Regions from separate parts of the Streptomyces sp. NPDC048248 genome, predicted to be linked through region 4. Evidence: riboswitches for the same ligand, from Rfam matches in the RefSeq annotation. Region 4 holds a riboswitch; each other region holds the start of a gene.
What was found. A riboswitch is a leader RNA that binds a small molecule or an ion and turns the genes downstream of it on or off. The one in region 4 is predicted to bind cobalamin.
Positions count from the first base shown of each region.

Region 1: another riboswitch for cobalamin. It lies ahead of ACGFZW_RS07450 (prenyltransferase/squalene oxidase repeat-containing protein); the one in region 4 lies ahead of ACGFZW_RS02200 (energy-coupling factor ABC transporter permease).
Region 2: another riboswitch for cobalamin. It lies ahead of ACGFZW_RS31250 (ribonucleoside-diphosphate reductase subunit alpha); the one in region 4 lies ahead of ACGFZW_RS02200 (energy-coupling factor ABC transporter permease).
Region 3: another riboswitch for cobalamin. It lies ahead of ACGFZW_RS27440 (cobalamin biosynthesis protein); the one in region 4 lies ahead of ACGFZW_RS02200 (energy-coupling factor ABC transporter permease).

Region 1 covers NZ_JBICZL010000003.1:304,744-311,642, forward strand. The annotation lists gene ACGFZW_RS07435 (ABC transporter ATP-binding protein) at 1-1,157, opposite strand, end outside; gene ACGFZW_RS07440 (energy-coupling factor transporter transmembrane component T) at 1,154-2,419, opposite strand; gene ACGFZW_RS07445 (SCO2322 family protein) at 2,416-3,135, opposite strand; gene ACGFZW_RS07450 (prenyltransferase/squalene oxidase repeat-containing protein) at 3,135-4,448, opposite strand; cobalamin riboswitch at 4,627-4,808, opposite strand; gene ACGFZW_RS07455 (MBL fold metallo-hydrolase) at 4,945-6,099, opposite strand; gene ACGFZW_RS07460 (aldehyde dehydrogenase) at 6,363-6,899, shown strand, end outside.
Region 2 covers NZ_JBICZL010000017.1:65,090-71,988, forward strand. The annotation lists gene ACGFZW_RS31230 (extracellular solute-binding protein) at 1-121, opposite strand, end outside; gene ACGFZW_RS31235 (GntR family transcriptional regulator) at 364-1,125, shown strand; gene ACGFZW_RS31240 (DUF3311 domain-containing protein) at 1,372-1,632, shown strand; gene mctP (monocarboxylate uptake permease MctP) at 1,701-3,323, shown strand; cobalamin riboswitch at 3,507-3,666, shown strand; gene ACGFZW_RS31250 (ribonucleoside-diphosphate reductase subunit alpha) at 3,826-6,261, shown strand; gene ACGFZW_RS31255 (ribonucleotide-diphosphate reductase subunit beta) at 6,261-6,899, shown strand, end outside.
Region 3 covers NZ_JBICZL010000013.1:61,209-68,107, reverse strand. The annotation lists gene ACGFZW_RS27450 (putative cobaltochelatase) at 1-1,468, opposite strand, end outside; gene ACGFZW_RS27445 (cobyric acid synthase) at 1,590-3,194, opposite strand; gene ACGFZW_RS27440 (cobalamin biosynthesis protein) at 3,205-4,248, opposite strand; cobalamin riboswitch at 4,378-4,534, opposite strand; gene ACGFZW_RS27435 (hypothetical protein) at 4,739-5,191, shown strand; gene ACGFZW_RS27430 (caspase family protein) at 5,197-6,899, shown strand, end outside.
Region 4 covers NZ_JBICZL010000001.1:456,283-463,181, forward strand. The annotation lists gene ACGFZW_RS02175 (hypothetical protein) at 1-379, opposite strand, end outside; gene ACGFZW_RS02180 (proline iminopeptidase-family hydrolase) at 743-1,627, shown strand; gene ACGFZW_RS02185 (hypothetical protein) at 1,703-2,209, opposite strand; gene ACGFZW_RS02190 (TetR/AcrR family transcriptional regulator) at 2,352-2,957, opposite strand; gene ACGFZW_RS02195 (FAD-dependent oxidoreductase) at 3,058-4,104, shown strand; cobalamin riboswitch at 4,396-4,603, shown strand; gene ACGFZW_RS02200 (energy-coupling factor ABC transporter permease) at 4,633-5,343, shown strand; gene ACGFZW_RS02205 (energy-coupling factor ABC transporter substrate-binding protein) at 5,340-5,708, shown strand; gene cbiQ (cobalt ECF transporter T component CbiQ) at 5,716-6,465, shown strand; gene ACGFZW_RS02215 (energy-coupling factor ABC transporter ATP-binding protein) at 6,462-6,899, shown strand, end outside.

The sequences.
Region 1 (6,899 bases), on a different contig from region 4:
TCGCCGACCCGGACCGTGCCGGAGGACGGTTCGTGCATGCCGACGAGGGTGGCGAGCAGGGTGGACTTGCCCGCGCCGTTACGGCCCATCAACGCCACGGTCTCGCCGGGGTGGACGGTCAGGTCCACGCCGTACAGGACATCGCCACGGCCCCGGTGGACGGTGAGTTCGGAGACGACGGCGGCCGGGGCGGCTGGGGCGGCGGAGGTGGCAGCGCCTGCACCGGATCCGCCGGTACGGGGCCCGTCCGTGCCCCCTGCCTCCGTGTCTCGTCCGCCCGCACGTGGCCCGTCCGTACCCGGTCCGCTCGCGGTGGCTGCCGTGCCGCGTCCCGGCTCCAGCGCCTGGAGGCGGTCGCGGAGAGGGGCAGCCCTGCGGCGTGCGTCGCGTACGGAGAGGGGGAGAGGCGACCACTGGGCGAGGCGGCCCAGGGCGACGACCGGGGGGTGCACCGGGGAGACGGCCATGATCTGCGCGGGGTCGCCGAGGAGCGGGGCCGCGCCGGGTGCGGGCAGCAGGATCACCTGGTCCGCGTACTGCACCACCCGCTCCAGGCGGTGTTCGGCCAGCAGCACCGTCGTCCCGAGGTCGTGCACGAGACGCTGGAGCACCGCGAGCACCTCCTCGGCGGCGGCCGGGTCCAGGGCGGAGGTCGGTTCGTCCAGGACGAGGACCTTGGGATGGGTGGTCAGCACGGAGCCGATCGCCACCCGCTGCATCTGGCCACCGGAGAGTGTGGTGAGGGCGCGGTCGCGCAGGTCGGCCAGGCCCAGCAGGTCGAGGGTCTCCTCGACGCGGCGGCGCATCACGTCCGGGGCGAGGCCGAGGGATTCCATGCCGTAGGCGAGTTCGTCCTCGACGGTGTCGGTGACGAAGTGCGCCCGCGGGTCCTGGCCCACGGTGCCGACCACATCGGCCAGTTCACGCGGCCGGTGGGTGCGGGTGTCGCGGCCGTCGACGGTGACCCGGCCGTGCAGGGTGCCCCCGGTGAAGTGCGGTACGAGTCCGCAGACGGCATTGAGCACCGTCGACTTGCCGACGCCGGAGGGTCCGACGAGAAGACACAGCTCCCCTTCGGGAACGGTCAGGTCGACGTCCCGCACGGCGGGCTCGGTGGCGTCCCCGTAGGTGACCGACACCTGCTCGAACCGGATCACTGGGTGGACTCCCTCTGTGACGTGGGCGACTGCGATGACTGCGGCGACTGCGGCGATGTCGGGGACCGGAACGATTCCGGGGAGGGCCGCAACGACGTCGGGGATCGCAACGACTTCTTGGACGTACCGGGGGTGCGAGCGTCGCCGGGCCCGTCGCCCGGCCCGGCACGTTCGGGCGAGGTGCGGGGCGGCAGGGGGGCGACGAACGCGGGCAGCAGGCCCAGCAGTACGCCGAGCGCCGGCCGGAGCGGGAGGACGGGCGCGGTGAGAGGGACGACGGGTGGCTGGAGGGCGCCGGGCGCGACGGTGTCCGCCCAGATCATCAGGGCCGCCACGGCGATGCCGGAGCCGGCCACCAGCCAGGCGCGGATGCCCCAGCGCTCCGGCCGGTAGCGGGTGCGCACCGAGCGGCGGCCGCCGAGCCACAACCCGCCGAGCGCGGCGGCGAGTCCGGCGAGCAGCAGGGGCAGCCCGTAGCCGGCGCCGGACCCGGCCAGCAGCCCGTAGGTCCCGGCGCAGACGCCGAGCAGGCCGCCGAGGGTGAGGACCGAGGTGGTGTGCCGGACGGCGCGTGGCACCTGGGCGGTGCGGCCGTAGCCGCGGGCGTCCATCGCGGCGGCCAGCGCGACCGAGCGTTCCAGCGCCCCTTCCAGCACGGGCAGTCCGACCTGGAGGAGGGCTTTGAATCCGCGGTCGGGACGGCCGCGCAGTCGTCGGGCGGCGCGCAGCCGCTGCACATCGGCCACCAGATTCGGTGCGAACGTCATCGCGACGACGACCGCGACGCCCGCCTCGTAGAGGGCCCCGGGCAGTGACTTCAGCATCCGGGCGGGGTTGGCGAGGGCGTTCGCGGCCCCGACGCAGATGAGGAGGGCGGCCAGCTTCAGGCCGTCGTAGAGGGCGAAGAGCATGCCCTCGGCGGTGACCCGGCCGCCGATCCGGACGCCCTGTGCCCAGTCGGGGAGCGGGACTTCGGGCAGTGTGACAAGGAGGTGGGTGCCGGGAATCGGCGAGCCCAGGACGAAGGCGAAGACCAGCCGGACGGCGATCACGAACAGGCCGAGCTTGGCGAACGCGCCGTACGACCGGGCCCAGGGCGCGTCCGTACGGCGGGCCGCGACGACATAGCCCGCCACCCCGACCAGCATCCCGAGCAGCAGCGGATTGGTGGTGCGTGAGGCCGCGGTCGCCAGGCCGAGCGCCCACAGCCACCACGCTCCGGCGTGCAGGGCGGTGGTACGGGTCGCGCGCGGGGCGCTCATCCGCGCCGGCGGCGGGCCTGCCACACGGCCGCCGCTCCCAGCGCGAAGACGGCCGCGCCGCCACCGAGCAGTCCGGCGGACGGGCCGCCGTCCTCGCTGTCGCTCCCCGTACCCGAACCCTGCCCCGCCGACCGGCCCGAGGACGCGTCCTCGGGCGCGGAGCCGGCGCCTGGCGCGTCTTTCGACCCCTTGTCGCCCGATCCGTCGACCTGGTCCGCGCACCCTGACCGCGGGTAGTCGGCGACGGCGCACAGCAGGGCGTGGGAGTCGTACCGCAGCGGCCGGGCGACCGCGGCCAGCGCCTCGCCCGCCGAGGCGTCCTCGGGGACCACGGCGCAGTGTGTCCGCGGCTTCGGCGGGCGCTCCCCGCCGGCCGCGTCCGCCGCGCTGCCGAAGTCGATGACGACGCCGACCCGCTTGCTGTTCTCCTTGGCCGGTGTGCCCTCGCAGATCGCGTCGAAGTCGGCGGCCGTGCGCGGACCGGCGGCCGCGGCGGAGTCGGCGCTCACGGTGAACCGGAAACCCTCGACGGCCCCGTCGGCAGGCCGCATGGTGGCCGGCCCCTCGGTCGCGTACGCCCAGGAGCCACCGGAGCCGCCCGCCTTGCTGTTCCAGAAGGACCAGTAGCGGTACTCCTGTGCCTGGGCGGGCGCGGCGGCCAGGCCGGTGGCGGTGCCGGCCAGCAGGAGGGCGCCGGCGATACGGGGGAAGCGCATCAGAGGGCGTTCTTCTTCTTGCGGCCGCTCAGCAGGAAGCCGATACCGGCGCCGACGGCGAGCCCGACACCGACGACCCACCAGACGCTGATGCCGCTCCCGCCGTCCTCCGAGTCCTTCGCGTCGGCGTTCTTCCCCTGCTCCTGCCCGGCGGCCGGTGCGGGGCCGGTGGCGTTGAGGGCGGCCACCAGGTCGGTGCCGCCGAAGGAGCGCGGGTCGGTGCCCGTGGCGTGCGCGGCGAGCACCAGCTGGGCGTACGCCGCGGGGCCGTTCTGCTTCGCCCAGTCCGCCGCGTGCTGCTCCAGCCACTTCAGCGGCTTCTGCGCGGCCGTGCCGTGCGCTCCCGCGGCCAGCGCGAGGACGGTGTCGGCGGTGTTGCCGACGTCCGGCTGGTCCTCCGCGCCCGGCATCGCGGACAGCAGGTGCTGCCCGTTCGCGTCGAGCTGCGCGACGAGGTAGGCGTCCGCGCCCCCGGCCGCCGCCTTCCGGGCACCGGCGTCCGCGCTGCCCTGACTGCTTTCACCCTCGTCCTTGCAGGTCAGCGGCCGTATGGGGGTGTTGGCGTCCTTGCCCGTCGGCGCGACGACGAAGCCCTTGCCCAAGGTGCCCAGCGCGGCGGCCGCGGTGGCGTCGGCGTTCGGGGCCAGGGCGCCGTCCTTGGGCTGGAAGGCGAAGGCGCCGCGCTCCTTGGACTTCGCCGCGCAGCTCAGCTGGAAGGTCAGCAGGGCGTCGTAGGGGGACTTGCCGCCCTTGCCCGACGTCACGGTGGCCGGGTTCGCGCCGGCCGCGACGAGTGCGCCGATGACGACGGAGGTGGAGTTGGCGTCGCTGGGCGAGCCGGCCATGGAACTCCATCCGCCGTCCTTGTTCTGCACGGACTTCAGCCAGCCCACGGCCTTCTTCACCGCGTCACCGTGCCCGCCGAGCGCGGCCAGCGCCTGCACCGCGGCGCCCGTCTGGTTGGTGTCCCGCATCGTCTTGGCGGTACACGGCTTCGCCTGGTCGGCACGGAAGGCGGCGAACGATCCGTCGGCGCACTGCTGCCCGGTGAGCCAGTCGACGGCGGACGCCGCGGGCCGCAGGCCCACCGTGTCCTGCGCGAGCAGGGCGAGCGACTGCCGCCACACTCCGTCGTACTCCGGGGAGGCGGCGCCGTACAGGCCGGCGGGCAGTTTCGCGGGGGAGGGCGACGGGGCCGCGGCCGGTGCGGCGGAGTCGGCGAACGCGGCCGGGGCGGCGGCCGTGCCCAGCACCGCCGCGGTGGCCAGCGCCGCGGCGGCGCGGCGTGCCAGGACGGCGAAGGAAGGAGCCATGGGGGCCAGGGGAGCCATGGGGTCGGTGCCTCTCGGGTCGGTTCGCAGCGGTGTACGCAGCCGCGCTCGGCCGGCCACCCGCGCGCCCGGTCGTCGGGTCCGCGCGGTGGCACCGGGCTCAGCTCCGTATACCTCGACGGTGCCGCGCACCGGCCGTCCGTGGGCGGGGCCGGGGCGGGAGCCTTGGTCGTGCGCCAGCGGGTGCTCCGGCTCGTACGGCCGTGCGTGCCGCGAGAGCGTCGCGGTGCGCGGGCGGGCCGTCCTCACGGTTGCGGGTCAGCGCCGGATTTTCACCGGCTTCCCCCGATAGGCACGGATGAAGTTTTCTCGCACACCTTAACCGGCGCCCGCAAGGGACTCGCTCGCACGTACGGATATGGGTGGGTATGCGCCCCTGGGGCGGGGCTCCGGTCTCTGGGCGCGGGAGCGGGCCGCGGGGCCCTTGCCCGCGGGCGCCTCGGGTGGCCGCCGGGCGCAGGCCGGTGCCTCCTGGGCTTCACGCTGCCCGGTACGTCACCGGGTCGGATCCGGGGACCGGTTCGGCATGCCCGAGTTTCACCAGGCGGCGCAGGTGTGCCTCGGCTTCCGAGACGGCGATGTTGCGGGAGCCGTAGGGGATCTGCTCCCAGGGGCGGTTCCACTCCATCGCCACCGCGAGCTGCCAGGGCGTGAGGGGTTCGCGGAGCAGTGCTCTCAGTCCGGACAGGCGCTCTTCGTGGTGGGCGAGGAGTTCCCGCACGCGCCCGTCCGCGTCGGCGAAGGCGTGCTGATGGGCGGGCAGCACCTCGGCCGGGGCGAGCCTGCCGATCCGCTCCAGGGAGTCGAGGTAGTCGCCCAGCGGGTCGGTGACCGTGGCGTCGTCCGGATCCTCGTACAGCCCGACGTGCGGGGTGATGCCGGGGAGGAGGTGGTCGCCGGAGAAGAGCCGGCCGAAGCCGGAGGGCCCGGCCGCGGCCGCCCCGGCTCCCGGCCCCCCGGCCCCCGGCCCACCGCGCACCGCAGTCCCGCCCCCCGCGCCGGTGGCCTTCGCGCCCCCGGCACCCGCCCCGACCCCCGCGCCCCGCCCCGGGTGTTCCTCCTCCAGATGCAGGCAGACGTGTCCCGGGGTGTGCCCCGGCGTCCAGATCGCGCGCAGCCTGCGCCCCGGGAGGTCGAGCAGCTCGCCGGGGCCGATGTCGCGGTCCGGCAGCGCGGGCCGCCTGGCGGGCAGCGACCGGGCGCCGCCCTTGGCGCGGGCCGCCCGCAGGGGCGCGAGGTGATCCTCGGGCGCGCCCGCCGCCGTGAGTTTGGCGGTCAGGTAGTCGAGCCACCGGCCCGGCTGCGCGTCGCGGGTGCGGCGGATCATCGCCGTGTCGGCGGCGTGCATCGCGATCCAGGCCCCGGACGCCTCGCGGACCTTGGCGGAGAGGCCGTGATGGTCGGGGTGGTGATGGGTGATCAGGACGCCGTGCAGGTCGGTGAGGGCGAAGCCGCACCGCTCGACGCCGGCGACGAGGGTGTCCCAGGAGTGCGGGTCGTCCCAGCCGGTGTCGATGAGCACCGGGCCGCGGTCGGTCTCCAGGAGGTGGACGAGGGTGTGGCCGAGCGGATTGTCCGGGATGGGGACGGCGATGCTCCACACCCCGCCCCTGTGGTCGGTCACCTGTGTCATCCCGGTCCCCTCTCGGTGTGGGCATGCCCGTTCACTATAACTAGAACGAGTTTCAGTGCGTCCTGAAGTGGGCTCTTTCGTAGTGGAGTTGAGGTGGTGGACGGTTCGTGGTCGAGGGGCGCGGGGGCGGCGGTGCGGTGATTGTGTGTGCGCCGTGGACTCCTGCAAAGGGAACTGGTATCAGTTTCTGATGCAGCGTCAGGTGTCGGTGGAGCGTGAACGCCCGCCGGCCGAGGGCGGCCAACCCGCGGGAGGCGGCAGCGATGAGCGATCTCGTCGAGCACGGAAAGCTCTATATAGGCGGTGAGTTGGTCGACCCGGCCGGCCGCGACACGATCGAGGTCGTCTCACCGCACACCGAGCAGGTCATCGGCCGGGTGCCGCATGCCTCCCGGGCCGATGTCGACCGCGCGGTGGCCGCGGCCCGCACGTCCTTCGACTCCGGGGTCTGGGCGCGAGCCCCGCTGGCGGAGCGGATCGCCGTGGTGACCCGCATCAAGGACGCCTTCGCCGCGCGCAGCGACGAGATCGCCCGGGTCATCAGCTCGGAGAACGGCACTCCCGTCACCTCCGGTGTGATGGTGCAGTCGCTGGCGGCGATGCTGGTGTGGGACGCCGCCCTGGCCGTCGCCCGTGACTTCCCGTTCGAGGAGCGGCGGGCCGGACTGCTGGGCCCGCTGCTGGTCCGCCGGGAGCCGGCCGGGGTGGTCGCGGCCGTCGTGCCGTGGAACGTCCCGCAGTTCACCGCCGCCGCCAAGCTCGCCCCGGCCCTGCTTGCCGGCTGCTCGGTGGTGTTGAAG
Region 2 (6,899 bases), on a different contig from region 4:
CGGTGAGCTTCTGGCCCTTGAAGCCGTCCGCTCCCGCCTTGCTGTCGTCGCTGGACCCACAGGCAGCGACACTCACCAGCATTCCCGCGACCGCCGTCGCTGCTATGAGCCCACGCTTCATCGCGCTCTCCCCCAAAGGCCGGGTGTGGTCTTTAATGGTTTAGACCAGTGCCCGCAGCTTGGCCTAGACCTTTTGGGGTGTCAAGGGGTGTATAAGAGTCGCTGTCGGCTCCGTTACCGGACCGACATCGGGCGAGCCGGGACCTGCGAGGAAGCATGGGAACCCCACTCATGCCACGATGTGAGCCGCTACGTACGGAGGAGCCGGTGACGGCAGCGCGACAGGAGTCGGAGAGGCGGGTCATGGACACCGAAGGGGGCAGCGCCGAGAACGGCGGCGGCGCCACACGCACCGCTCGCGTGCCCAAGTACTACCGCCTCAAGCGGCACTTGCTGGAGATCACCGAGACCCTGCCGCCGGGGACTCCGGTGCCGCCCGAGCGCACCCTCGCCGCGGAGTTCGACACCTCCCGCACGACGGTGCGCCAGGCGCTCCAGGAACTGGTCGTCGAGGGCCGCCTGGAGCGCATCCAGGGCAAGGGCACCTTCGTGGCCAAGCCCAAGGTCTCCCAGGCACTGCAACTGACCTCCTACACCGAGGACATGCGGGCCCAGGGGCTGGAACCGACGTCCCAGCTACTGGACATCGGCTATGTCACCGCGGACGACCAGCTGGCCGGCCTGCTGGACATCGCCACCGGTGGCAGGGTGCTGCGCATCGAGCGGCTGCGGCTGGCCAGCGGCGAGCCGATGGCCATCGAGATCACCCATCTGTCGGCCAAGCGGTTCCCCTCGCTGCGCCGCAACCTCGTCAAGTACACGTCCCTCTACACCGCGCTGGCCGAGGTCTACGACGTCCGCCTGGCGGAGGCCGAGGAGACCATCGAGACCTCCCTCGCCACCCCGCGCGAGGCCGGACTGCTGGGCACCGATGTCGGCCTGCCCATGCTGATGCTCTCCCGGCACTCCCTCGACGCGCAGGGACAGCCGGTGGAGTGGGTGCGCTCGGTCTACCGGGGCGACCGCTACAAGTTCGTCGCCAGGCTGCAGCGCCCCACGGACTGAACACCCGGCGCCCGTCCCGTATCCGTCCGTGCGGGGCGGGCGCCGCACTCCGCCGTCCTGGGGCCGCTCCCGCACCGGCTCCCGGGGCTCGCGGGCCGCAGAGATGCACCCGGCGCGCGGGCCGGTGCACCGGCCGCAATGAAATCTCTTCCATACCGATATGCGGACAGCTAGTGACGCGCGCCACGGCCCTGCCATAGATTTCCAGCCGATTACACAGGAGATCGCCAGGGACGGAGCCCGCCCATGCCAGAGCCAGCCGAAACGCCAGGCACCAGAAAGGTCGTCACGCCCACGCGTGTGGTGGTCGGGCTGTGCCTGCTCGCTCCGTTCGTGGCGATGCTGTGGGTGAGCTCCTACGCCAGGATCGAGCCGACCTTCATAGGGATCCCGTTCTTCTACTGGTACCAGATGGCGTGGGTGTTCATCTCGACCGCGCTGACGATGACCGCGTACAAGCTCGTACAGCGTGAGCAGCGCGCGCGTAAGGCGGGTGCGGCGCAGTGACTCTCCTGACGATCGCTTCGGCGGCCCCGGCCGCTCCGGTCCGGCTGGCCGCCTCGGCCACCGACGGCGTGAACGGCGTCGCGCTGGCCGTCTTCGTGTTCTTCTTCCTGGCCGTGACGGTCATGGGCTTCCTCGCCGCGCGCTGGCGCAAGGCCGAGCAGTCCGCGAACCTCGACGAATGGGGCCTGGGCGGCCGGAGTTTCGGCACCTGGGTGACGTGGTTCCTGCTCGGCGGCGACCTCTACACCGCGTACACCTTCGTCGCCGTCCCGGCGGCCATCTACGCGGCGGGCGCGGCCGGCTTCTTCGCGGTGCCCTACACGATCCTGGTCTATCCGCTGATCTTCACCTTCCTGCCCCGGCTGTGGTCGGTGTCGCACAAGCACGGCTACGTCACCACCTCCGACTTCGTGCGCGGCCGCTTCGGCTCCAAGGGCCTGTCGCTGGCCGTGGCGCTCACCGGCATCCTCGCCACCATGCCGTACATCGCGCTCCAACTGGTCGGCATCCAGGCCGTCCTTGACGTGCTGGGGATCGGCGGCGGCGAGACCACCAACTGGTTCGTCAAGGACCTGCCGCTGCTGATCGCCTTCGCCGTCCTGGCGGCCTACACCTACTCGTCCGGACTGCGGGCGCCCGCGCTCATCGCGTTCGTCAAGGACGGTCTGATCTACCTCGTCATCGCGGTGGCGATCATCTACATCCCGATCAAGCTGGGCGGCTTCGACGCGATCTTCGACTCGGCCGGGAAGGCGTTCGCCGAGCCGGGACCGACCGGTAAGCCGCGCGGCGAGCTGGCGAGCGGCCCCAACGCGCAGTGGGCCTACGCCACGCTGGCGCTGGGCTCGGCACTCGCGCTGTTCATGTACCCGCACTCGATCACCGCGACGCTGTCCTCGCGCAGCCGCAACGTGATCCGCCGCAACACCACGATCCTGCCGCTGTACTCCCTGATGCTGGGCCTGCTCGCGCTGCTGGGCTTCATGGCGATCAAGGCCGGCACGGAGATCCACGGCAACCCGCAGCTGGCGATTCCGCAGCTCTTCGAGGACATGTTCCCGAGCTGGTTCGCCGGCGTCGCGTTCGCCGCGATCGGCATCGGCGCCCTGGTGCCGGCCGCCATCATGTCGATCGCCGCGGCCAACCTCTTCACCCGCAACGTCTACAAGGACTTCCTGAAGCCGGACGCCACCCCGGCCCAGGAGCACAAGGTCGCCAAGCTCGTCTCGCTGCTGGTGAAGGTCGGCGCCCTCGCCTTCGTCCTGACCATGGACAAGACGGTCGCCATCAACTTCCAGCTGCTGGGCGGCATCTGGATCCTGCAGACCATGCCGTCCCTCGTCGGCGGCCTGTTCACCCGCTGGTTCCACCGCTGGGCGCTGCTCGCCGGCTGGGCGGTCGGCATGGCGTACGGCACGCTCGCGGCGTACGGCGTGGCCAGCCCCACCCAGGCGCACTTCGGCGGCTCCAGCAGGGAGATCCCGGGTATCGGCGAGATCGGCTACATCGGCCTGACCGCGTTCGTGCTGAACGTCGTGGTCACAGTCGTGCTGACCTTCGCCCTGAAGGCCGCGAAGGCGCCGGAGGGCGTCGACGAGACCAGCCCGGGCGACTACACCGCGGACGTCGGCGACAAGGGCGTCAGCCCCGACCTGCCGCCCGCCACCGCTGAGGCCCCCGTCGGCCACTGAGCCACCGCACCGCCCCCGGCCACGGGCCGTCGCACCTCAGGGTGCGGCGGCCCGTTCGCATGCCCGGCGCGGTGCGGGAAACCGGCGGACGCCGCGCCCTGGTGCGCTGTCAGACACGCACGAGTGGACGGACAGACACGACTCGATCACTCGCGACTCACAAGATATGGGGGTGCACACGAGAACCCACCACCACATGTATGCTCGTGCTCGCTGTCGCCACAGGGGAATCCGGTGCGAATCCGGAACTGTCCCGCAACGGTGTACGAGTGCGCCCATAAGGCCCCAAGCCCTATCGCGCGCCCGTGGAGTCCGAAGACCTGCCGACGGTACGCCCGCACCGCCATCGGTGCGAGCGTCGATACGTCCGGGCCCCGTGGGATGGGCCGGTGGACGCCGCGCGGTGTGCCCGCGCATCCCGAAGAATCCGGGATGCCGCATGCCCGCGCGCGCCCGTCGCGCCCCTCCCTCCTGGCCCCCGCCGAGTGAGGGAGAGCATCACGTGACCATCGCGCCAACGGAGCCCGCGTCAGACGCCGAGGTCGTGCGGTCCGCGCCGCCCGCCCCCGCCGACCGGGTCGAGGACGGTCCCGGCGTCGCCCTGCTGCGCACGCTGACCGAGCTGACCGAGGACCTGACCGCGACCGACCCCGGCAAGGTGGCCGCCGCCGCCCTCCGCGGCCGCCACGCGGGCTCCGACGAGGCGGAGTTGCGCTCCCTGGCGATCGAGGCCGCGGCCGGTCTGATCGGTGACGAGCCGCAGTACTCCCGCCTCGCCGCGCGGCTGCTCACGCTCGCCATCGCGGAGGAGGCCGCGGGCCAGGGCGCCACCTCCTTCTCCGCCTCGGTGGACGTCGGCCACCGCGAGGGGCTGATCGCCGACGCGACCGCCGGGTTCGTGCGCACCCACGCCGACCGCCTGGACGCCGCCGTCGACAAGGCCCTCGCCGACGGCGCCGACGACCGCTTCGGCTACTTCGGCCTGCGCACCCTGCACTCCCGCTACCTGCTGCGGCACCCCACCACCCGTCAGGTCATCGAGACGCCGCAGCACTTCCTGCTCCGGGTGGCCTGCGGTCTCGCCGAGAACGACTCCCGCGCCGCGCTGGACGACGTCGCCGAGCTGTACCGCCTCACCAGCTCGCTGTCCTACCTGCCCTCCTCCCCCACCCTGTTCAACTCCGGCACCCGCCACCCGCAGATGTCCTCCTGCTATCTGCTGGACTCCCCGCTGGACGAGCTCGACTCGATCTACGACCGCTACCACCAGGTCGCCCGGCTCTCCAAGCACGCCGGCGGTATCGGTCTGTCGTACTCCCGGATCCGCGCACGGGGGTCGCTGATCCGGGGCACCAACGGCCACTCCAACGGCATCGTGCCGTTCCTGCGCACGCTGGACGCCTCGGTCGCGGCGGTGAACCAGGGCGGCCGCCGCAAGGGCGCCGCCTGCGTCTACCTGGAGACCTGGCACGCCGACATCGAGGAGTTCCTGGAGCTGCGCGACAACACCGGCGAGGAGGCCCGCCGGACGCACAACCTCAACATCGCGCACTGGATCCCGGACGAGTTCATGCGCCGCGTCGAGGCGGACGCCGACTGGTCGCTGTTCTCGCCTTCGGACACCCCGGAGCTGGTGGACCTGTGGGGCGCGGAGTTCGACGCCGCCTACCGCAGGGCCGAGGCCGAGGGCAAGGCGCTCAAGCAGATCCCGGCCCGGCTGCTGTACTCGCGGATGATGCGGACCCTGGCGCAGACCGGCAACGGCTGGATGACGTTCAAGGACGCCGCCAACCGCACCGCCAACCAGACCGCGGAGCCCGGCAAGGTCGTCCACTCGTCCAATCTGTGCACCGAGATCCTGGAGGTCACGGACGACGGGGAAACCGCGGTCTGCAACCTCGGGTCGGTCAACCTCGCCGCGCACCTCGGCGACGAGAACGCCGGCTGGGAGGAGGCGATGGACTGGGAGCGGCTGGACGCGACGGTCCGTACCGCCGTCGCCTTCCTCGACCGCGTCGTGGACATCAACTTCTACCCGACCGACCAGGCCGGCGCCTCCAACTCCCGCTGGCGGCCGGTGGGCCTGGGTCTCATGGGTCTGCAGGACGTCTTCTTCCGGCTGCGGCTGCCCTTCGACTCCCCCGAGGCGCGGGAGCTGTCGACCCGTATCTCCGAGCGGATCATGCTCGCCGCGTACGAGGCGTCCGCCGACCTCGCGGAGCGGCACGGCCCGCACCCGGCCTGGTCCTCGACCCGCACCGCCCGCGGTGTACTGCACCCCGACCACTACCCGAACGCCGAGCCCCGCTGGGCGGACCGGTGGGCGGCGCTGCGGAACCGGATCGCGGCGACCGGGATGCGCAACTCCCTCCTCCTGGCCATCGCGCCGACCGCGACGATCGCCTCCATCGCCGGTGTCTACGAGTGCATCGAGCCGCAGGTCTCCAACCTCTTCAAGCGCGAGACGCTGTCCGGCGAGTTCCTCCAGGTCAACGCCTATCTGATCGAGGAGCTCAAGGCGCTGGGGCTGTGGGACGCGCGGACGCGTGACGCCCTGCGCGAGGCCAACGGCAGCGTGCAGGACGTCGAGTGGATCCCCGAGGAGGTCCGGGCGCTCTACCGCACCGCCTGGGAGATCCCGCAGCGCGCCCTGATCGACATGGCCGCGGCCCGTACGCCGTACCTCGACCAGAGTCAGTCGCTGAACCTCTTCATGGCGTCGCCGACCATCGGCAAGCTCAGCTCGATGTACGCCTACGCCTGGAAGCGCGGCATCAAGACCACGTACTACCTGCGTTCGCGCCCGGCCACCCGGATCGCGCAGTCGGCACGCGGCACGGCGGCCGCCGCCCCCGCCACCGTCCCCCAGCAGGCCACCGACCCCGACGCGGTCGCCTGCTCCCTGGAAAACCCCGAGTCCTGCGAGGCCTGCCAGTAATGACCACCGAAGCCACCTCCGCGTCCGCCACGCACACGACCACCACCGGTACCAAGAACCTCCTGGACCCGGGCTTCGAGCTGACGCTGCGCCCCATGCGGTACCCGGACTTCTACGACCGCTACCGCGACGCGATCAAGAACACCTGGACCGTGGAGGAGGTCGACCTCCACTCCGACGTCACCGACCTCGCCAAGCTCTCTCCGGGCGAGCAGCACATGATCGGCCGGCTGGTCGCGTTCTTCGCGACCGGCGACTCGATCGTGGCCAACAACCTGGTCCTGACGCTCTACAAGCACATCAACTCCCCCGAGGCGCGGCTGTACCTGAGCCGTCAGCTCTTCGAGGAGGCGGTGCACGTCCAGTTCTATCTGACGCTGCTGGACACCTACCTCCCCGACCCGGACGACCGCGCCGCCGCCTTCGCGGCCGTGGAGAACATCCCGTCCATCCGCGAGAAGGCCGAGTTCTGCTTCAAGTGGATGGATTCGGTCGAGAGCATCGACCGGCTGGAGTCGAGGGCCGACCGTCGCCGTTTCCTGCTCAACCTGATCTGCTTCGCGGCCTGCATCGAGGGTCTGTTCTTCTACGGCGCCTTCGCGTACGTCTACTGGTTCCGCTCGCGCGGCCTGCTGCAC
Region 3 (6,899 bases), on a different contig from region 4:
GGTGCGGCGCCGCGGCCTGCACCGTCGCGGCCAGGTGCAGCTTGGTCAACGTCCCTTGCGGGCGCCGGGCGCCGGTGGTCCGGCCGTGCGCGGTACGGGCCCGCGACCTGCGGCCGTCCGCGCCCTCGCCCAGTCCGGGAACGTCCAGCCGCCGCGTGGTGAACGGCTCGGCCGCACCCACAGCCGCGCGCTCCGCTCCGGGCCTCGCCGGGGGCTGGTCGGTGGACTGCTCGGGGGCCGGTGCTCCGGTATCGGCGGGGTCTGCCGCGCCCGACTCCGGCTCCGGGCCCGCCGGGGGCGTCCGGTCGTCCCGGCCCTCGGGTCCCCCGTCCTGCGGCGGCGGCCCGCCGGGGCCGTCCGGGCCACCGTCGGGGCCGCCCTCCGGGCCGTCGGGGCCGCCGTCGGGGCCGCCGTCCGGCCCATCGGGCTCCGGGTCGTCGCCGTCGTCGGACCCGCCGAACTCCTCCAGCGTCTCGTCCAGTTTGTCCTCGTCCAGGCCCGGCGCGTCGAAGGGGTTGCGGCGCCTGCGGTGCGGCAGCGCGAGGAGCGCGGCCTGCCGGACGTCCTCGGCCAGTACGTCGGTCCGCCCCGCCCAGGCCGCGAGCGCGGTCGCGGTGCGCGCCATCACGATGTCCGCGCGCATCCCGTCCACCTCGAACGCCGCGCAGGTCGCGGCGATCTGCCGGAGCGCCGCGTCCCCGAGCGTCACGGCGGGCAGCAACTCCCGTGCCGCCGAGATACGCAGGCGCAGCTCGTCCTCCTCGTCCGCCCAGCGCGCCGCGAAGCCCGCCGGGTCGGCGTCGTACGCCAGCCGGCGCCGTACGACCTCGACGCGCCGGGCCGGCTCGCGGGAGGCCGCGACCTCGACCGTCAGCCCGAAGCGGTCCAGCAACTGCGGCCGCAGCTCGCCCTCTTCGGGGTTCATGGTGCCCACGAGCAGGAAGCGCGCCGCGTGCCGTACCGAGACGCCCTCGCGCTCGACGTACGAGGCGCCCATCGCCGCCGCGTCCAGCAGCAGGTCCACGAGGTGGTCGTGGAGCAGGTTGACCTCGTCGACGTAGAGCACGCCGCGGTGCGCGTCGGCCAGCAGGCCGGGCTCGAAGGCCTTGACGCCCTCCGACAGCGCCCGTTCGATGTCCAGGGCGCCCACCAGCCGGTCCTCCGAGGCGCCGACGGGCAGTTCGACCATCCGCGTCGGGCGGTCCTCACCCGCACCCGCCTCGTGCGGGCCGTCCGGGCAGGCCGGGTCGGGCGCGACGGGAGCGCAGGAGAAGCGGCAGCCGGTGATCACGTCCACGGGTGGCATCAGCGACGACAGGGCACGCACCGCCGTGCTCTTGGCGGTGCCCTTCTCGCCACGCACCAGCACACCGCCGACCGCGGGGCTGACCGCGTTCAACAGCAGCGCCAGCCGGAGATCGTCCATGCCGACTACCGCGGTGAAGGGATAGTTGGGAGTCGTGGTCATGCGTTGATGCCTCCTGCGGGCGCAGTACGCCCGCGCACGTGATCTGCCACCGCGGCCCCGGCCGCCGTGGCGCTGTGGCCCCCGCTTGAACGGGGGTGGTACGTCCTTGTCCGCCGGCTCCTCACGGCGCGCCCGGAGGGACGAACGGCAGCCCCTGCGGCACCCCCTCCTCGATCAGCCGCAACAGCGCGTCGGTGTCCGCGTGCTCCTCGATCAGATCGCCGAGCCGGTCCAGCTGCTCCTCGCGCAGCGCGCCGAAGCAGGTGTCGGGCGCCGGCACGAAGGCCCGGCCCGCGGCCGCCGCGACCTGCCGCAGAAAGGCCCGCCGGAACGCGTCGCTCTCCAGCGAGCCGTGCCAGTGGGTGCCCCACACCGAGCCGACCCGGCACCCGTCCAGACTCTGCCCGCGGCCGTCGGAGATGAACGTCTGCCCGCCGTTGACCTCGGCCACCCCGTGGTGGATCTCGTATCCCTCCACGGGCTCGTCCAGCGCCTGCCCCACCGGGCGCGCCAGCGTCTTCTCCACGGCGAAGCGCACCCGGACGGGCAGCAGCCCGAGGCCGGGCACCGCGCCGGCCCGCGACTCCACCTCGTCGTCGATGTGCTCACCGAGCATCTGGAACCCGCCGCAGATGCCCAGCACCGGACGGCCCTCGGCGGCCCGGCGCGCGATCGCGTCCGCAAGACCGCGCTCGCGCAGCCACTCCAGCGCCCGGACCGTTCCCCGGGTGCCCGGCAGCACCACCAGGTCCGCGTCGGCCAGTTCCTCGGCCCGGTCCACGAACCGCACCACCACGCCCGGTTCGGCGGCCAGCGCGTCCACGTCCGTGAAGTTGGACATCAGCGGTACCGCGGCGACCGCGACCCGCAGGACGTCCGCGCCGTGCGGCGGCGCCACCACGCTCTCGCGCACCGCGCCGCGCAGCGAGATCCGCAGACCGTCCTCCTCGTCGATGCCGAGCCCGTGGGCGAAGGGCAGCACGCCGAGCGTCGGCCGGCCGGTGAGGCCGCGCAGCATCTCCAACCCCGGCTCCAGCAGCGTCACATCGCCGCGGAACTTGTTGACGACATAGCCCGCGATCAGCGACTGGTCCTCCTTCGACAGCAGCGCCGTGGTGCCGAAGAAGGAGGCGAACACCCCGCCCCTGTCGATGTCCCCGACCACGACGACGGGCAGCCGGCCGGCGCGCGCGATGCCCATGTTGACGATGTCGGTGCGACGCAGATTGATCTCGGCGGGACTGCCCGCGCCCTCGCAGATCACCGCGTCATGAGTCCTCCGCAGTTCCTGGAGGCAGTCGGTGACCGTACCCAGCAGCGCCTCGCGCCGCCCGGCGTACGGTCCCGAGCCGCCGGGCGTCCGGCCGTCGGGGTGGCCGAAGTATCCCGTGGCGCTCAGCTCGCCGACCGGCTTGCCCAGCAGCACCACCTGGCTGCTGCGGTCGCTGCCGGGCTTGAGCAGCACCGGATTCATCAGCGCCGTCGGCTCGACCCGGGCGGCCGCCGCCTGCATCGCCTGCGCCCGCCCGATCTCCGCGCCCTCGCGCGTCACGAACGAGTTCAGTGACATGTTCTGCGCCTTGAACGGCGCGACGCGGACGCCCTGGCGGACCAGCCACCGGCAGATGCCCGCCGTGACCACGCTCTTGCCCGCGTCGGACGTCGTACCGGCCACCAGCAGGCCACCGCCGACAGACCCGCCGGACACCTCGAACCGTCCCGTCACCGGGTCCTCCTCATCTGCCGGGGCATCGCTGTGCCGTGAGCCGTGCCGTACCCGCCCGGCCGCGCGCCCTCGCCGTCCGGATCGCGCCCACCGCGAGCCGGCCCGCGACCGTCGTCGCCAGCGCCAGCACGCTCACCCGGCGCGAGAGCCTGACCGCCCGCTCGATGTCGGGCACGCCGACCGGCCGCGCCGCGCCGTTGAGCACCGGCCGGTGCTCAACCCGCCCGCCGTACGCCAGCGTGCCGCCCAGCCGGACGCCGAGCGCACCCGCGAACGACGCCTCCACCGGGCCGGCGTTGGGGCTCGGGTGCGCGCCGCCGTCGGCCCGCCAGGCGTTCAGCGCGCCGCGCCGGTCGGGTCCCGCGAGCACCGTGAGGGCGGCGGTCAGCCGGGCCCCGGGCCAGCCGGCCACGTCGTCGAGCCGGGCCGACGCCCAGCCGAACCGGCGGTAACGAGGCGATTTGTGACCCACCATCGCGTCCAGGGTGTTCACCGCCCGGAACGCCACCAGGCCGGGCACACCGCCCAGCGCCCCCCAAACCAGCGCGCCCACCACCGCGTCCGACGTGTTCTCCGCGACCGACTCGACCACCGCGCGCGCCATCTGCGGTTCGTCCAGCGCCTGCGGGTCGCGCCCGCACAGATGCGGCAGCCGCTCCCGCGCCAGATCCGGGTCGCCCGCCGTCAGCGCACCGCCGATGGCCCGCGCCTCCCGGCCCAGCGAGGTGCCGCCCAGCACGGCCCAGACCGTCGCCGCGGTGAGGGCGACGCCCGCGGCGGTACGGGCGCGGGCGCCACCGGCGGGAAGAGGTGAGGTCAGGGAGCCGCGTACGGCGCGCTGCAGGAGCGCGGCGCCCGCCGCCGCGCCGCCCGCGCACAGCAGGGCATGGGCCGCTCCGCGGCCACGGTGATCGCGCCACAGTCGGCGCTCGACGGTACCCGCGGCCCGGCCGAACGCGGCCACCGGATGGCCGCGCCGGGGGTCCGCCGCGATCAGGTCGCCGAGAAAGCCGAGGGCCGCGCCGCACGCGTACGTGGCGTGTTCGGCACGCATCGGATCAGACCGCCGTCAGTCCTCGAAGGGATGCTGCGGCGTCGCTCAACGGGCATCTCGAACTGCGGCCGGGCATGGCGGTATGTCCTCACTCAGGGTCCGCGCCCTGGCTCGACGTGACGGCGACGAGAGTCTCCTGGCTCCCGGATCGGCGTTTCCCCCGGCCTTCCAGCCCGTACGCACGCGACCTGGCGGGCGTACGCGTGACGGGCCGTGACCTCTCCTGGAGGAACGCTCCCCGGTGACAGTGGCGGGACCGCGCCGGATTCTCACCGGACTTCCTCATCTGTCGCCGAATGGCTCCGGCAGTCCACCACGCTCCACGAATGCCCGTCAACTCACCCTTGACCTGCGACGCAGCCCTGTGGCAGGCACTGTGGCGCACACCACAGGGTGCTCCGGAGGTCACGGACGGTTGCCCCCGCACCTGATCCCACGTCACTATCTGGTGGCACGGCGGGCGATGGCGCCGCCGGAAGGGGGTCGGGGGATGCCGGACAGGGCTGACCGTCACGAGATCCGCATCAGGATCACGGGCACGAACAACGCACACCAGGACATCGAGGATCTCAAGGCATGGCTGGAGCGCGAGCCGTGGCTCGCACACCAGCGGCACGACTGGACCCTGCGGCCGCGCCCGGCCGACGCAGACCGCGCCCCGGAGGAACGCGACCTCGGGGACATGGCCATCGGCATCGACGATCTGGTCCTGGTCCTCATCGGCACGGTCGCCGCCGAGGTGACCAAGAGCCTGAGCATCGCCCTGCGGGAGTGGCTGCGGCGGCGCAGGGAGGAACGGGCGGCGGGGGAAGAGCCGGCCGTGGCCGTCGACGGCGACGGCGGGCTGGCGCCGGTCGGTGACCCGGGCCCGCGCGGCGCGGCCCCCGAACGCCCCGACCCCGGAAGCCGGTCGACCGAGGGCGGCAGCGCCGGCGAGGACTGAGCCGGATGTCCCACTACGACGCGCGGGGCAAGATCAACCGGGCGCTGCTGATCTGTGTCAGCGACTACAAGAATTTATCCGCGCTCCCCGCCGTGGAGGCGAACGCCGAGGAACTCAAGCGGGTCCTGATCGACCCCGGCACCGACCTGTTCACCGACGAGGAAGTCGTCATCTGCCGGCCCCAGGAGCCCTGGGAGCTGGAGCAGGCCCTGGACGCCGTCACCGACGAGGCACGCGGCCTGCTGCTGGTGCACTTCTCCGGCCACGGCTGGGTCGGCCGCGACGGCGGCGACCTGCAGCTCATGGTCGGCATGTCGGACACCCGCCAGCGCCACAAGGCCGTGTCCTGGCAGGACATGGTGCTGTCCTACCTCGACAGCGCACGCGCCGACCGGATCGTGATCCTGCTGGAGTGCTGCTACTCCGGCAACGCCGACGAGACCTTCCACTCCCGCCGCAAACCCATGTCCCTGCTGATGGCCGCGCAGCCCAACCGCCGGATCTTCAGCGGCGACGAACCGGCCGGCGGCTCCCTCTTCACCCGCGCCGTCGTGCAGATCCTCGAACGCGGCATACCCGGCGAGCGGTTCGTCACCTTCGAGGACCTCGTCCGCACACTGCGCGAGCGGCTGGCCCACGAGCGCACGCCGATGGGCGACGTCTGGGAGCCCCGCTCGGCCAAGCAGAACACCGTCGACGACGTCATCCTCTCCTTCGCCACCCCGGAGGTCCGGCCCCCCACGCCGCTGCGCATCCGCTTGCGCCGGTGGCTGAAGCAGCGCCTCAGCCGCTGGCTGCGGGTCATCGCCGTCCTGGTGACCGTCCTCGGCCTCACCGCCGCCGGCCTCGTCGCCTTCCAGCTCCTGCGGACCGACCCGGCCTGCCCGCCCGCCCTCGAACTGCGTCTGCTCACCGCACCCGAATCCGAACCCGCCCTGCGCCAGGCAGCCTTCGCCTACGAGATGTCCGACCTCAACACCCGCCCGCTGCAGGGTGAGGACGACGTCCCCGACGGCTGCCGACGCGCCCAGATCACCGTCTACTCCGCGGCCAAGGACCAGGTCGACCAGGGCTTCGCCGCCGCCGACCGCTGGCAGGGCGAGGCTCACGGCACCGGCAAGGGCCACCCGTCCACCAAGGGCATCGACCCCCTCAACAGGCCGGGGCCGCAGCCCGATCTGTGGATCCCCGAATCCAGCGCCGACTACGCCGAGGTCCGCCGCGGCATGCCCGCCACCGGATCCCCCGTGACCCTGCACCACACCGGCCCGGTCGCCTACACCCCGCTCGTCGTCGGCATCCCGGCCAACCAGCGCCTCGACGACGTCGAACAGGTCGGCGCGTCCTGGCAGGAGATCCTCACCGGCACCGACAGCGACCACCGCGACCTGCGACTGCTGCGCCCCAGCCCCGTCCTGTCCGGCACCGGCCTGCTGCACACCATCGGCCTCTATCTCGCCAACGACGGCTCGCGGATCGGCCCCGCGGGCGGCCCCGACCCCACCCTCGCCCGGGACGCCGAGCGCAGGCTCTCCGCCCCGGGCAGCCAGTACGCGGGCAGCACCGAGCTGCTGTGCTCGCTGCGGCCCACCGGCCAGGACGGCCGCCCCGGCACCGGCCGGGGGAAGGGGGCGGCACCACTGGTCTCGGAGAAGTCCCTCGCCGACTTCAACCTCGGCCGCGCCATCGGCAGTTGTCCCGCCCTGGG
Region 4 (6,899 bases):
GTGTGTCCCACACCTGCTCGGGTGTTGACTGCCGGGCGTACTGAGCGGTGAAGGGGTCGAACGCGAGCGAAACGAAGGCCACCAGGGCGATGAACCCGCTTGAGATCACCTGGGCGTATTCCTCCAGCCAGTCTCCCTGGCTGCGATCCAGCACCAGCGCGAGTACCGATACGACGGCGAAGAAGAGAAGACCCGCCACGTTCAGGACGTTCACCTGCCCTCGCCGGAGGTCAGGCATCGTGAGAACGACGGCCGCGATCAAGCCGGCAAGAGCCGCGTAACCCCACGTGCTGGGCCCGGCGACGACGTCGAAGATGATCCAGGGAGCGAAGGCGAAGAAGAGGGTGCCCGTTCCCGAACCTGCGTCACGATCGGCCACTCGGTCTTCCTTTCGACGGCTGCGCGGGCCACGTGACGCTACGGCATCGTGCTGCCCGACCCATACCGCTGACCTGTACCCATTTCCGTTCTCGTGACATCCAGGGCAGTGATGGCGCGAGCCCGCCCCTGGTATGACCGATTCACCAAGACGCCTCGCCCATCCCCATACGTATCCCCAGGAACTCTACGCGTCCAACTCCGGTCCAGCGATTGAGGTCAGTTCGCTCGGATACCGCTCCACACGCGAATGCACCCGAATGGCGTGCATCGACAGAACCCGGTGTTCTCCCATCGCGCTTCTGCCTCTCGGAACAGGCGAGGCGGCCCACTGACACCATTTGAGGTGTGGTACCTGTGCTGAGTGCTCAAGGAGACCCACACCCTGCCGCTGCCGGACGGCGGCATCTACGCCGAAGTCCATGGATCAGGGGACGCCGTACCCTTGCTGACGCTGCACGGCGGGCCGGCAGCCGGCAGTCAGTATCTGAGCTCGCTCGCACGGCTGACCGACGGCGGTCGGCAAGTGATCCTTTACGATCAACTCGGCTGCGGCCGGTCCGACAAACCGGATGACCCGTCGTTGTGGACCGCCGCACGATACGCGGCCGAAGTGCAGCAGGTGCGGGACGCTCTGGGCTTGGAGCGCGTACATCTCCTCGGCCAGTCGTGGGGCGGCATGCTGGCCATCGAATACATGCTGGGCCGACCCTCCGGCGTCGTGTCCCTGGTTTTCGCCGATACGACCGCGAGCATTCCTCAGGCCACTGACGGGCTTCTTCGGCTGCGAAGTGAGCTACCGCCGGAAGCCCGCGCGGCTCTCGACGAGGCCGACCGCACCGGCAGGAGAGACGACCCCGCCTACCAAGCGGCTCTCATCACCTTCTACCAACGCCATGTGTGCCGCCTCCCATCCTGGCCGCAGGAGATGTTCCAGATGGCGGAGAACATGGATGGGAACCCCGTGTACTCCCACATGTGGGGCCCCGACGAACTCAGCCCCAGCGGCTCCCTGGCAACGTGGGATCGGCGAGACCGTCTTGCCGAAATCACCGTGCCGGCCCTGGTACTGACAGGCCGATACGGCGAACTCGTCCCGGAATGCTCTCAGAGCCTCGACGCCGGATTGCTGGACTCACAGCTCGTCCTCCTGCCCGAGTGCTCACACCTCCCCCACCTCGAGGAGCCGGAACAATGGTTCGGCGCCGTCGCCACATTCCTTGAAGAAGCCGAAGCCCGGGCATCCTGACGTATAGCGGGGTGCGGCACATTTCCCCCGCCCGTGCGAACCTACCCGCGCCGGCGTGGACCTGCATTCCGAGTGTCAGCGGAGCGCGTGGGGCCGCTGATTCGGACCAGGCGGTTCGAAGCTCAGTCCGTTCTCGTCGAGCGCGTTGAACACCGTTGCCCGGCCCGCCTCGAAGACGAAACTGACGTCAACATTTCCCTGAGCCAGGTCCCTGGTCTCCCATTCGAGCAGTTCAACCCCCGTGAGGCACAGACCTCGCAGGGCCCGCAACTCGGGCAGGGGGTCGGGACGCCACTCCAGATCGAAGTCGGGCCACCGAACCGGTCGGGTGGGGTCGATCGTGTTCCATGTGAGCGAGAGATCGTCAAACTTCTGATGATTGATCTCGATCTGCTCGCCATCGAAGTCGAACAGTACCGGGCAGTCACTGAACCACTCGTCGTCCTGCAGGTCCCAGACCATCCAGGCTGTCGTCAGAGTCCTGCGGGCAAGGGCACCCAGGCGGGTCCCGTGCTCCCCCACAATCTCACCACGGCCGTTCAACCACGAGGGTTGGTAGCCCCGAATGCCGAAATCGAACATTGCGCCATCTTCTCAGAGCCCCGCGTTCAGCCCGGCGTACCGGCCCATAGGCAACTGACATGCGGAGCAGACGCCATTGACCGAGCCCGAAAAGAGCGTCGACCTGTTCGGGATCGATGTGAGCGAATGCCGGACTCCTTCATCAGCTCCCTGCACGGGCCGATTTGTCGCCCTCGGGGTATACCGCCTGCAGGAGGTCACGGACAAAGCGGTCGGGGTCGTCCAGGCCGGCTGCCGCCAGGGTGTCCGGCCCATCGGCCAGGAGGTGTGGGATGGCGCCGTGCATCGCGAGGGTGACGACGGCGGCGCGCTGCGGGGTGACGGGCAGGCCGGCGGTTCGCTGCGCGGCCTCGAATCCGGCGAAGTCGGAGCTCGCGATGGGGTCGAGTACGGCCGATAGCCAGGGCTTGCGGGCCGCTTCGGCCTGCAGCTCCAGGTAGGCGAGAAGCCGGGGGCGGCCGGGGCCTGCGACGTTCCGGAGAAGCCCCCCGAACATGGCGACAAGCCCCTCGCGGTCGGTGGGCAACGCACCGGCGGCCATCTGCGCGGCGGTGTCGCGGTATTGCTCCAGGCAGCGCTCGGCCACCGCACGCAGGAGGGCGTCCCGGGTCGGGAAGTAGTTCTTGGTCGTGCCGTGCGGTACGTCAGCGGCCGCGTCGACCGCACGATGCGTCAGTCCTCGCCCGCCCGCGGCGGCCAGTACGCCGATAGCCGCATCCCGCAGGCGGTCCCGTCGGTCCGCATTCACTGCCAGAGGCCCTCTCTCCTCGACTCCTTGCCCACACTACCCCAACCGTGGTACCACAGGTGTGGTGGTCGATCGAATCCGAAGCGACGTAGGGGGCGGCATGACGGGAACGGCAGTTGTCGTGGGGGCGGGGGTGGGCGGACTGGCGACCGCACTCGGGCTGCGCCGGGCCGGCTGGACGGTCACGATTCTGGAGCGCCGAAAGGAGCTGGAGCGCTACGGCACCGCCTTCGGCATCCATCCCACCGCTCAGGCCGCACTCGACCGCCTCGGGGTGGGTGAGCCTTTCCGTGCCCGGGCGGTGCCCTACCGAAGCGCCCGGATCCGTACCCCGCAAGGGAAGGTGATGGCGCGTCTGCCGCTGGAGCGGATCGAGCGGAAAGCGGGCCGCCCCGAACTCCTCATTTCCCGGCCCTATTTGATCGACGCGCTCCTCGCCGAGTTGCGCGCCTTCGGGGACGTCCCGCTCAAGCTCGGCGAGAACGTCCGCGAAGTCGACGCGCTGCTGGTCGACAATGACCTGGTGGTAGGCGCTGACGGAATCCACAGTGCCGTGCGTGCCGCATGTCCCGGGGACCGGCGCAGCGGCCCGCGGCGCGTCGGGTCCGTTGCCTGGATCGGCGTGGCCGACTTCGAAAGCGGCGTACACGGCGAAACCTGGGGCACCGGCCGGTTCTTCGGCATGACACCCATCGAGCCCGGCCGCACCAACTGGTACGCCACCGTCCCCGAGGCCACCACCGCCCAGGAACTGCGCCGACTGTTCGAGGGCTGGCACGACCCCATCCCCCGGATACTCGCCGAGACCGACCCGGCCACCTGGATCCGCTACGAGATGCGGCACCTCTTCCCCGCCCTTCCAGCCTTCGTCGACCGCGGAAAGGTCGCCCTGGTCGGAGACGCCGCGCACGCCATGACACCCAACCTGGGCCAGGGTGCGTGCACCGCGATCCTCGACGCGGAGGCCCTCACCCGCGCCGTCGCCGGGCACGGCAGGGCCGGTCTGCCGTCCGCCCTGCGCACCTACGACGCGGAGCGCCGGCGCAGCGCTCAGCGGATCGCCTTCGCTTCACGTACCCTGCACCGCTTCATGACCACCGAGCGCACCCGCCTGCGTGATGCGCTGGTCCGTACGCTGCCGAGCTGACGGGCGATGGGACCTACGGACCGCACAGAGAACTCGGCCCGATTGCCGGCTCCGGTATCAGCGGGACGCCTTGCCCTGTCCCGGTCAGCCGCAGTACGGTCTTGCCCCCCGACGGGCGGACGGAGCGCCCGGGCCGCGAGGTCCTACTGGACATCAGATCGACGATGGCCATGGGACAGACCCCGCAATCCCTACCGAACCTGCCCACCTGTTCTCAGGGGCAGCCAGTCTCCGCAGACGCGCTCGGCCCCACGCGGCGAGGGCGTGCGGTGAGCCCTGGGCGGCTCCACTTGTCACCGCACCCGACCTGGCACTACTGTCACCACGCCTTGGTGAACGGGAAATCCGGTGTAATGCCGGTGCGGCCCTCGCCACTGTGAATCGGGAAGTCCGACTCCGGCCCTCACGGGCAGCCACTGGATCCTTGCGATCCGGGAAGGCGGAGTCCGGGCGGTGGTACCCGTCAGCCAGGAGACCGGCCAAGGCACTTCAACCATCCACGAGGTGCTGGAGAGGGTCTGCTGAGCCATGCACATAGCCGAGGGATTTCTGCCTCCGGCGCACGCGGTCGCCTGGGGCGTCGCGTCGGCGCCGTTCGTCGTCCACGGAGTCCGGTCACTCACCCGTGAGGTCAAGGCCCATCCCGAGAGCACGCTGCTCCTCGGCGCGTCCGGTGCCTTCACGTTCGTTCTGTCCGCCCTGAAACTGCCCTCGGTGACGGGGAGCTGCTCCCACCCCACCGGGACGGGGCTGGGCGCCATCCTGTTCCGCCCGCCGATCATGGCGGTGCTGGGCACCATCACCCTGCTGTTCCAGGCCCTTCTGCTCGCGCACGGCGGCCTGACCACGCTCGGCGCCAACGTCTTCTCGATGGCGATCGTCGGCCCCTGGGCCGGGTACGCCGTCTACAAGCTGCTGCGCCGTTTCGACGTACCGCTGATGGTGGCGGTGTTCTTCGGAGCCTTCGTCGCCGACCTTTCCACCTACTGCGTCACCAGCGTGCAGCTGGCGCTCGCCTTCCCGGATCCGGGCAGCGGATTCCTGGGCGCGCTCGGCAAGTTCGGCACCATCTTCGCGGTCACCCAGATCCCGCTCGCGGTGAGCGAGGGGCTCCTCACGGTGCTCGTCATGCGGCTCCTCGTGCAGTCCAGCAAGGGCGAGCTGACCCGGCTCGGCGTGTTCCTCACCGGCAAGCGGGCGAAGGCCGAGAAGACCGAGACCGAGGCGGTGGCCCGATGAGCAGGAACGCGAAGATCAACACCCTGCTGCTGGCGCTCGTGGCAGCGCTGGCGGTCCTGCCGCTGGTCCTCGGTCTCGGTGACCACAAGAAGGAGCCCTTCACGGGCGCCGACGCGCAGGCCGAGACGGCGATCACCGAGATCGACCCCGACTACAAGCCTTGGTTCTCCCCGCTGTACGAGCCGCCGTCCGGCGAGATCGAGTCGGCGCTTTTCGCCCTCCAGGCGGCGATCGGCGCGGGCGTCCTCGCCTTCTATTTCGGTCTGCGACGCGGCCGCCGCCAGGGCGAGCAGCGGGCGCATGCGCAGCAGGACGCCGACGGCGCCGAGAGCGGCGCCGGGGTATCCGCGGCCCAAGGGGACTGACCACCCCGTGCTGCCGATCGACGCGGCGGCGCACAGCAGTCGCTGGCGCCGCCGCCACCCCGTGGACAAGGCCGTGCTCGGTCTCGGGCTCACCGTGCTGGCGATCTCGCTGCCTCCCTGGCCCGGCGCGGCCCTTGTTCTCCTCACCGCCCTCACCGTGCTGCTGGGCCCGGCGGGCGTACCCGGGCGTCGTCTGTGGCGCGCGTACCGGGTGCCCCTGGGTTTCTGCGTCACCGGTGCCGCCACCCTGCTCGTCCAGGTCGGCGGGCCCGAGGGATTCGTGACCCTGGCCGACGGCGGGCCGCTCCGAGCCGGCCAACTGCTGCTGCGGACCTCGGCCGCGTCGCTCGGCGTCCTGCTGTTCGCCTTCACCACCCCGATGTCCGATCTGCTGCCCCGCCTCGTCAAAGCCGGGATCCCCGCTCCGGTCGTGGACGTGGCCCTGGTGACGTACCGAATGAGCTTCCTGCTGCTCGATTCGGTGCGCCGGATCCGGGACGCCCAGGCAGCCCGGCTCGGGCACACCACCCGGGCCGCCACCTGGCGTTCGCTCGCCGGACTCGGCGCCACCGCGTTCGTACGCGCCTTCGACCGGGCGGCGCGGCTGCAGACCGGACTCGCCGGGCGCGGCTACGACGGCACCCTGCGCGTCCTGGTGCCCGAGGCCCGCGTCTCCGCCCGGTTCATGGCCGGCAGCATCGCGCTGCTCGTGGCGCTCGCCGCCCTCACCTTCGTCCTGGAAAGGCCGCTGTCATGAGCGAACCCGCGCTGGTAGCCCTGCGGGGCGCGTCCTTCGCGTACGAGGACGGCCCGACAGTGCTCCAGGGGCTCGACTTCGATGTGTGCGAAGGTCGTGCACTGGCCCTCCTCGGCCGCAACGGCAGCGGCAAGACCACCCTGATGCGGCTTCTCAGCGGCGGGCTGCGGCCGCGCGACGGCCGGTTGACGGTCGAGGGCCTCCCGGTCGCCTACGACCGCAAGGGGCTGACCCGGTTGCGTACGACCGTCCAGCTGGTGGTGCAGGACCCGGACGACCAGCTGTTCGCCGCGTCGGTGGCCCAGGACGTGTCGTTCGGGCCGTTGAACCTCGGCCTGCCCGATGGTGAGGTGCGGTCCCGCGTGGACGAGGCGCTCGCCGCCCTGGACATCACCGCTCTGGCCGACCGGCCCACCCATCTCCTCTCCTACGGC